DNA from 3 places in the Chryseobacterium sp. S90 genome. Region 2 is predicted to be linked to each of the others. Evidence: riboswitches for the same ligand, from Rfam matches in the RefSeq annotation. Region 2 holds a riboswitch; each other region holds the start of a gene.
The links. Region 2 has a riboswitch for S-adenosylmethionine ahead of ACLMCG_RS21390 (alpha/beta fold hydrolase). Riboswitches for the same ligand answer to the same signal wherever they lie in the genome.

Region 1 (3,287 bases), on a different contig from region 2:
TTCTGTCTTTCACTTTAATCCAGTATCCATCAATGGCGATCGTCAAGTTGTTTAAAGGTTTCAGCGTAAATCCAGCACTCGCGTTGATAGAAGTTTCCTGTTTGAGTTTATCAAATCCAAGAATTCTGGCAGCTTCGCTATCATTACTGAATATTCCTTTAGTAACAATCTTTGAGCCGGAAGTAGAAATATCTGCGTACGAATTATTGAAATACTGCTGCTGAAGTGAAGGCGCTCTGAACCCTGTCCCAACCGCTGCTCTTACTGCATAATTTTTTACGAACTCATATCGGACGGCAAGTTTTCCATTCAAGGTATTTCCGAAATCTGAATAATTTTCAAATCTGGCAGCGGCATCAATATTTAATTTTTTATCTAAATCATACGAAACATCTACATATACAGCCGTTGAATGCCTGTCTTTTTTCAAAGCATTGTTTGGAGAAAATCCGATAAAAGATTGAGACCCTCCCGCACCAAGCACTGTTGATCCTTCCGTCGCAATGTTTCCATTAATGTCATATTGGGTGTAAGAAGCTTCATCCCCTGCTTTGATCTGGTATTGTTCAAATCTGAATTCACCCCCGAAAGCGATATTGAAGCGGTTTATATTTTTGGAAACATCAAGATTCACTGTATTCTGAAGGAAACTATGCGCTCCTGCATAAAACCGAGTTGGCGATTTTGCTCCCAGAGAAGCATTATTGGTGTTGCTTACGTTATAATTGAAGGTATTGCTGCCGAATGTATTGCTTAAATCAAATAACCAGTCATTGACATTATATTTTGCACCTACAGCATAGGAAATATCATATACCTGAGATCCAAGAGCGGCCTGAAAACCATTCGGATAAATGGATGAAACTACATTAGATTTTTCGCTCGGCAGTCTTCTGAAACCAAATCCTTTTCCTTCTTTAATACTGAAGCCTCCGAAAGAATATACTTTAAAATTATCGTTAAAAGGGTATTCTGAATTGAAAAACAACTGCCCTTGTCTGATCTGGGCATCTCCGATTTGAAAATTAAAATCATCACGGGTTAATCCTCTTTTTGCAATTTCTGCATCATCCGCAGCTCTGGCAGCTTTTACGGCTTCAGCATCACCAGCAAATTCATAAGCGAAATTATCTCCGAAAATATCCAGATCGTGATTTTGAGTTCTTGTAGTTTTTCCTCTGTGGCTTAATTGCAGGGAAAGGTTGATATACCCGTCTTTTTTTCCTAATGAAGTTCCATAATTGACTCCCGCCTGATAAGTATCCCCATCATTTCTCCCGGTCAATCCGTAAGTAAGGCTTGCTGAAGCTCCTGCATTTTTTTTAAGAATAATATTGATGACTCCTGCAATGGCGTCAGATCCGTATTGTGCTGCCGCACCGTCTCTTAACACTTCTATCCTATCAATAGCAATGACAGGAATTGTGCTCAGATCTGTTCCTACAGAACCATTTCCCACGGTATTCTGATAGTTGACCAAAGAGGTTGTATGTCTTCTTTTCCCATTCAGCAATACGAGAACCTGATCAGAACCCATTCCTCTTAAAGTTACAGGATCAATATGTTCTGTACCATCAGAAGCAGACTGCCTCACAGCATTAAAGGATGGGATCACATAATTCAGAAGATCCTGAGCCGTCATTTGCGGAGAACTCCTTTGGATTTTGTCAATATTGATAACATCTACAGGAACCGGTGTTTCCAGTTTTGTTCTTTTGACATTACGGTTTCCAACGATGATAATATCTTCGATTTGTTTTCCTTTTTCCTCGTTTTCCTGAGCAGCCACCAAAATTGCCCCGAGCAATAATACCGCTGTACTTAATTTTTTCATTTTTGTTCTTGCCAATTAATAATAACAGTCTGACGGATATTTCCGCAGATATACAAGACTTCAAGAAATGGAATTCATATAAGAATATTGACTTCACTTATCTCCCCCTCAGGGTTGGAATTAGCACCTTTACACTTCTGGAATCGTGCAGGTTGCTAAGGTTTCTTTGGGCCAAATCCCTCCACCTTTCTTGATAAATCTACTGCAAAAGTAGACTAATTTTTTAAATATACAAAAAAGCAGATCTGCTGTACTGCAAATCTGCTTTCTTTTTTACTTAACAATCATCTTTTGAATGGCAGTTCCTGTTTCTGATTTCAGCTGAACCAGATAAGTTCCTGCAGGATAATTGATTTTTACTTCATAAGTTCCGTTTTCTTTATTCAGTTTGAATGAATCCAGTTTCTTACCGGTCATATCAAAAATCAAAATTTCTCCGTTTTTCGCTTTATTAAAAATTAATTTTGCGACTCCGTTTTGTATCGGATTATCCGCAATCTGAAGCGATAATTTATGTACAGCGTTTGGATCTGTTGTTGACAGAGCACCTACATAATTTCCGAAAATTCTGAATTCTCCCGGTTGTAAAGTTATCGGAGTCGTGGTAGAAGCTACATTCAGGATACTGTCATCCATCAGATTCTGCCATTGCCCTGTGTAAGGGAAGTATGGAACAACATTTTTTGCAGAGGTATCATAATTGGCTAATACCACTACATTTTTTATTCCGGTTGTTATAGCCGCATCATACAGATAAATTCTCGTGATCAATCCATTTGGATCATTAGTCAGGTTATTGGATTCTATACTGTACGTTTTAGTTTTAAAAATCTGATGGCTATTTCTGATCGTGATTATTTTCGCCCATGTATCATACACAGCTTTTCTGTTGACGTTAGTATCGTAGTTTAAAGTGAATGCAACTGGTTTTTCATCGGTTCTGCACCCGTTATTGATGCTACCGTCAGCACATCTGTTGATACTGAACTCATATCCCAATTCGCCAAACTGCCAGATCATTTTCGGGCCGGGAATGGTAAAGAAAGTCGATCCGAAAGTTTTCATTCTTTCAAGAGCTGTATTAAGATTTTTAACATCGTAACTTCCATTAACAGCTCCATAGGCAAGGTTTTTAAACATCAGCCTTTCTTCATCATGACTTTCTCCATATCCTACAGCGCGCATATTGGTAAAACCATGAAGACTATGATTCATTCTGTCATAATTACTGTTGTCTTTATATCCCATGGTATTCTGGTTATAAGGATCTGTTTGTTTATTCCAAAGCATTACTCCCTTTCCTTCTGCGACTCTGTAGTTGGCCCATTGCTGCTCTTCAGCATCCGTTCCCAGGTGTTCAAAGATCATATATGAATTGGGATCAATGGCCCATTGCCTGTCGGCATAATGTTTCATAATATCAACCCTGTCCTGCTGATAAGCATTGGTACAG
Region 2 (3,287 bases):
GGTTGAAAATTTATCGTCTCTTAAAGAAAAATTGTTGAACACATAGCTTAATGTTCCGGAGAATACTCCTTTAATTCTTGTGATATTTTCTCCTGAAAGGTGTAATAATTTGATGGTATCAATTAACGGTAATCCCGCACCCACATTGGTTTCATAGAGATAACGTCTGTTGTTTTTATTCAACGTATATCTTAGTTTTCTGTATTCTTCAATCGGAAGGGTATTAAAAATCTTGTTTGAGGAAACCAGATCGAATCCGTTTTCTGCCAAAGCGTGATAGTTTTTCACAAAATCCTTACTTGCCGTGTTATCCACAACGATAAGGTTTTCCAGCTGGTTCTCGTTGGAAAAATTAATGAGCTCCTGAACACTTGAAGGATGTTCTGCAGTTAAAACCTCATCGTTCCAATTTGCATCAAATCCTTTTTTATTGAAGGCTATTTTCTTTGAATTGGCCACCGCCACTACTTTAAGGTCTATTTTTTTACGTCTTTTAATCTCTTCAGAAGATTCCAGTACCTGTTGTATCAAAGTCTTTCCTACATTTCCATGTCCTATGATCGCCAGATGGACGGTCTTTGGCTTCTTGAAAATTTCAGATTCTATAATGTTTTTTGTTTTTTCGTCCTGTGAAGAAGTTACTACGATGTTTACTCTGTTCTCTCCTGCAACCTGATTCAGTAATAATGGGAAAACATTGTTTCTTGCCAGCTCAGCAAAAACTTTATTGAAATCTTCTGCCACAAAACCGATGACAGAAACATTATTGATACTGTAGATCTGGGAAACTTTTCCAGATTTTCTTTCTGCTTCAAACTCATCAATAAGACAAGCGACTGCTTTCTCAGCATCAATTTCCTGAACCAGAATAGAAATTCCGTTTTCTATCGCCTGTTGAGAGATTACCCCTACACTGATACGCGCTAAAGTAAGCGCTTTAAAAATTCGTCCGTCAATCCCGATTTCTCCCAGGAAATCTTCTCCTTCAAATTTGACGATTGATCTGTTCTTCAAAAATTTTATTTCGTTAGCATTTTTCATTACTTCTGTAAAATGTTTTTAATGATATTATTTAATTGTTGATATTCCATTAGGAAGGCATCGTGCCCGTGTATAGATTGGATCTCGTGATAAGAAACATCCTTATTTTTCTCTTTTAAGTTTTCAAAACACATTCGGATTTCAGAAGCCGGGAAGAATAAGTCTGTATCTACAGAGATCATGTGCATTCGTGCCTGTATGTTCTCCAGTGCCGTTTCATCAGCATTAATATTCATCAAGAGATGATTCATCAGTTTGTACGCTTTTAAACTAAATCTTTCGTTTAGCGCGTTACCATGATAAACCAACCAGTCTTCAGATTCCAGGCGTTGTTTGTCCTGGTTATATTGGTTTTGAAATCTGTCATTGAGCGACTGTGGCGTTCTGTAACACAACATAGCATGAATTCTTGCTTTCTGTAATGGTTCCTCTTTATCATTCAATAAAAATTTCTGAACCAGACACTGTGCATGAAGCCAGTCATGTGTCCTGTAATCACAGGCTATAGGAATAAATATTTCTGCGAGATCCGGCTGCTTGGCAAGCATTTCCCAGGCAATCCCTCCTCCCAGAGAGCCTCCAATAATGGCATATAAGCTTTTGATATGTAAAGTTTCAAGTCCTTTTAAAAATATCGCTGCGATATCTGAAGGTGTGAAATCTTCATAGTCTTCAATTAAAAAATCGTCATAACCGTTTCCGGGTATATTGAAACACAGAACAGTGTATTGATCAGTATCAACAATCTGATTTTCTCCCACCAATTGTTTCCACCAGCCTTTTTCTCCTGATACCTCTGAGTTTCCGGTAAGAGCATGATTGATTAAAATAATGGGTGCTGTAAACAGATCTTTCCCAAAAAGCTGATAGCTTAACGGGATATGGTATTCCTTTTGGGAATTGGTTTGATACGAAAGATTTATATAGTTTAGTTCTGTTTTCAATTCTATTATATTTTTATACAAATACAATTGAAAATGCCACAGGAAATGGCTGAAAAGAACTTCAGTAAGTTATCTGTCCAAAATACTTTGGTAGAACGTAGCACCTTCTTTGCTTGCGCAAAGGGTTGCTAAGGTTTCATAGGGTCTAATCCCTCAACCTTTCTTGATAACATTTTCAATATTTAAATGAACGAATGGTGCAAAGGTAGTTCTTTTCTTTTAATTTCAAAAAAAAATTATTTTAATATTTAAAAAAGCTCTTAAATACAAGTATTCCAAAAGCATATTAATAATTGTTCAGATGAAAAAAATTGGAATTATTTTTCAAAAAAACTAACTTCGTATGGAAAAATGATGAGATATGACCGCCGAAAAAGAAAGATTACAAGATACCAAATGGAAAAACTGGGGCCCTTATGTAAGCAACCGGCAGTGGGGAAATGTACGTGAAGATTACAGCTCAAACGGGAATGCCTGGGATTTCACCAATCATAATAACGCTGAAAGTTATGCTTACCGTTGGGGTGAGGAAGGCATCGCCGGAATTTCTGATGTAAAACAGTTATTCTGTTTTGCTTTTTCATTCTGGAACAAGAAAGATAAAATGGTAAAAGAACGGTTCTTCGGATTGAGTAACCCACAGGGGAATCATGGTGAAGACATTAAAGAAATCTTTTATTATCTGGATAATACACCTACTCACAGCTATATGAAAATGGTGTATAAATACCCCATCAACGAGTTTCCATATGATGACCTTCTTGCTGAAAATGGAAGACGCAGTAAAAAGGAACCTGAATATGAGATTTTCGATACCGGAATTTTTGATAATGATGAATATTTCGATATTTTCATTGAATACTGTAAAGCTGATCACAACGATATCCTGGCCAGAGTCACCGTCTGTAACCGAAGCCAGCATGATGCTCCTATTGTCGTAGCACCCACTGCGTGGTTCAGAAATAATTGGAAATGGGGATATAACACTTATAAGGCAGAGCTCAATGCTTCTCATGACGGAAGTATCAATATAGGACACGACAGTATTTCGATCAAAAAAGTCTATTCGCGAAATTCAAATGCACAAAGTGTATTTTGTGATAATGAAACCAATACATCTAGGCTTTACGGAACTCCTAAAACAGAGAATACTTATTTCAAAGATGGCATCAATGATTTTATTATTCATCAGGGAGATACTGTAAACCCTGAAAAAAGGGGAACAAAAGCATCTTTTCTGATTGATGAAATTGTAGGAGCAGGAGAATCTAAAATTTTTGAATTCAGATTGTGTCCTGATGA
Region 3 (3,287 bases), on a different contig from region 2:
CTGCTAACGTAGGAGAAAAAGGTGATGTAGCTTTATTCTTTGGTCTTTCAGGAACAGGTAAAACTACTTTGTCTGCAGATCCGAAAAGATACCTTATCGGTGATGACGAGCATGGTTGGGATAACAACGGAGTATTCAACTATGAAGGTGGATGCTATGCTAAAGTTATCGACTTATCAGAAGAAAAAGAACCGGATATCTTCGCTGCCATCAAGAGAGATGCACTTCTTGAAAACGTTGTTGTGAACAATGGAGTAGCAGATTATACAGACGGATCTATCACAGAAAATACAAGAGTTTCTTATCCAATTTATCATATTAACAAAATTGTATTACCATCTAAGGCTGGTCATGCGAAAAAGATCGTTTATCTTTCTGCAGATGCATTCGGAGTACTTCCTCCGGTTTCTATCTTGAATGAAGATCAGGCTCAATACCACTTCCTTTGCGGTTATACATCAAAATTGGCAGGAACAGAAAGAGGAATTACTGAACCTCAGCCATCTTTCTCTCCGGCATTTGGGGAAGCATTCCTTACATTACACCCAACAATGTATTCTAAAACATTGATCGGTAAAATGCAGGAACATGGTGCTAAAGCTTATTTGGTGAACACAGGTTGGAATGGCACTGGAAAGAGAATCTCTCTGAAAGATACAAGAGCAATCATTGATGCAATCATTGATGGTTCTATCGATAATGCTCCTAAAACTCAGGTTCCAATTATGAACCTTGAGATTCCTACTGAATTGCCAAATGTTTCTACAGGTATTTTAGATCCTAGAGATACTTACGAGAGTGCTTCAGAATGGGAAGAAAAAGCAAAAGATCTTGCTTCAAGATATATCAAGAACTTTGAACAGTACTGTGATACTGAGGAAGGTAAGAAATTAGTTGCTTCAGGACCTCAATTACAGGAACAAACTATCTAATAGTTATTAATAGCATACAAAAAGCCTCATCATTGATGAGGCTTTTTATTTTTTATATATGCTGTGCAATCTATAGGAAGAATATAAATCGAAAAATTATTTTAAACTTAATAAAGCCAATCTATATCCGTCCATTCCAAAACCAGATAAAACTGCATCCGTATTAGCTGCTGTCACAGATTTCTGCCTGAATTCTTCTCTTTTGTAGATATTACTGATATGAACTTCAACCTTTGGTTTTCTAATGTTTTTCAAACAGTCAGCTATTGCATAAGAATAATGGGTAAAAGCTCCTGGATTAATCACGACGGCATCAAAGTCATCTTCCTGAAGCCTGTTGATAAGCTCTCCTTCAATATTTGACTGATAATATTTTAATTCATGAGATTGAAACTCGGATTTTAAAATTTCCAAATAGCTTTCCATAGAAACATTTCCATAGATTTCAGGCTCTCTGGTGCCTAACAGGTTGAGGTTAGGTCCGTTTATTATTAAAACTTTCATACTATAAAATTAAAAACTTTTTTTAATTAATGATCAAAAATTTCAGCACAGATTACTTTTTATTCAATTGGATTATTAATAATGATATTTGTCATATTTAATAAAATGATAATGGAGGCAACTCCTTAGTGTAATGGGTTTTATTAAAATCTTATGTTAATTTTTGAAAATTTATCATGAAAAAATAATAAGTCTACTTGTTTTGTAGACTAAAAGTTTTTAGCTTTGCAACCATATTTCGATCGGCTTATAAAGAAAGATGGAGGGAACTGACCCTATGAAATCTTGACAACCTACCCATTGGGCAAGGTGTTACGTTCAGCCTTTTAAGGAAAAATAAGCATTTGGTTTGTCGTATTTATCGATGCCCTTTGCTGACTTTTCTGCAAAGGGCAAAATTTTAATATATGATAAATAAAATTGATTATGATTAGCAAAAACTTATTCACTTCAAAAGCCTGGATTCCTCCGGTTGCTGCATTTTTTCTGGGAGTTACCAGTGTACATGCGCAGAATTCCAAGCCGAAAAAGGATAGTCTTCATGAAAAAGAAATTGACGAAGTTGTAGTCGTAGCTTATGGAAAAGCTAAGAGAAACAGCTATACCGGTTCCGTTGCTACAATTTCCAGCGATAAAATCAATAACAGACCTGTAACCAACATTACTAAAGCATTGGAAGGGCAGGTTGCCGGGATTCAGACGACCAGCTCTTCAGGGCAGCCTGGTGCGGTTTCTACCATTAGGATCAGAGGAATCGGTTCAATCAGCGCTTCCAGCGATCCGTTATATGTGGTAGACGGAATTCCTTTTGACGGAAATATTAACTCTATAAGCCCAAGTGATATTGAATCCATCAGTGTTTTAAAAGATGCTACAGCAAGTGCGCTTTATGGATCAAGAGGAGCAAACGGGATTATCATCATTACCACAAAATCAGGTAAAAAAGGAGAAGCGAAAGTTAATTTTAATATCAGTCAGGGATTCTCAGGAAGAGCTGTAAAAGATTACGAACAGGTAAATACAGATCAATACTTTCAATTATATTGGGAAGCTTTGAGAAACGGATACCAGTCTGGAAAAGTGTCTTCTCAACAGGCAGCTCAGATGGCAACAGACAATCTTGTATCCACCCTTGGGATCAATCCATACGGAACTGCTTATCCAAAACCAGTAGGAACAGATGGAAAACTATTACCAGGTGCATCACCACTTTGGAATGACGACTGGAGAGATATCCTGCAGAGAGTGGCTTCAAGAAATCAGGTAGATCTTGATATCAGCGGAGGAAGTGAAAAAAGTAATTATTTCTTTTCATTGGGATATCTGGATGATAAAGGGATGGCGATTGAATCAGGATTTAAAAGATATAATACCAGATTAAAGATCAATTCTGAAGTAAAAAAATGGCTGAATGTTGGGGTGAACTTAAGCTATACAAACAGTATTCAACAGGCGCCGACTTCTTCAGATTCTAAGGCCAGCAATATCATCAATGCCGCAAGATTTATTCCTTCATTCTATCCTTATTATGAAAGAAATGCAGACGGAACTTATATTCTGGATGCTGATGGAAATCCGATTTATGATTTTGGAAAGTATAGACCTACCAATGCGCTTCAGAATCAGAATGCAGCTGCAACTCTGCCATTAGATAAAAACGAAAATAAAGAAGATAATTTCTCAGGAAAAGGATTCATGGAATTCACTTTCTTACCGGAGTTGAAATTCAAAACGAGTTTTTCTGTTGATTTGGTGAATTATAACGGACATTATTATTCGAATCCATTGCTGGGGCAGGGCGCTGAGATTGGAGGTTCAGTAACGAAAACCAATACCAGAACACTTTCTTAT

Region 1: another riboswitch for S-adenosylmethionine. It lies ahead of ACLMCG_RS18525 (TonB-dependent receptor plug domain-containing protein); the one in region 2 lies ahead of ACLMCG_RS21390 (alpha/beta fold hydrolase).
Region 3: another riboswitch for S-adenosylmethionine. It lies ahead of ACLMCG_RS13755 (SusC/RagA family TonB-linked outer membrane protein); the one in region 2 lies ahead of ACLMCG_RS21390 (alpha/beta fold hydrolase).

The regions. Positions count from the first base shown of each region.
Region 1 covers NZ_JBLGCX010000007.1:177,967-181,253, forward strand. The annotation lists gene ACLMCG_RS18525 (TonB-dependent receptor plug domain-containing protein) at 1-1,834, opposite strand, end outside; SAM riboswitch class I at 1,929-2,034, opposite strand; gene ACLMCG_RS18530 (alpha-amylase family glycosyl hydrolase) at 2,108-3,287, opposite strand, start outside.
Region 2 covers NZ_JBLGCX010000010.1:117,016-120,302, reverse strand. The annotation lists gene ACLMCG_RS21395 (ACT domain-containing protein) at 1-1,041, opposite strand, end outside; gene ACLMCG_RS21390 (alpha/beta fold hydrolase) at 1,041-1,985, opposite strand; SAM riboswitch class I at 2,052-2,158, opposite strand; gene ACLMCG_RS21385 (MGH1-like glycoside hydrolase domain-containing protein) at 2,347-3,287, shown strand, end outside.
Region 3 covers NZ_JBLGCX010000004.1:381,920-385,206, forward strand. The annotation lists gene pckA (phosphoenolpyruvate carboxykinase (ATP)) at 1-932, shown strand, start outside; gene ACLMCG_RS13750 (type II 3-dehydroquinate dehydratase) at 1,029-1,436, opposite strand; SAM riboswitch class I at 1,681-1,779, shown strand; gene ACLMCG_RS13755 (SusC/RagA family TonB-linked outer membrane protein) at 1,863-3,287, shown strand, end outside.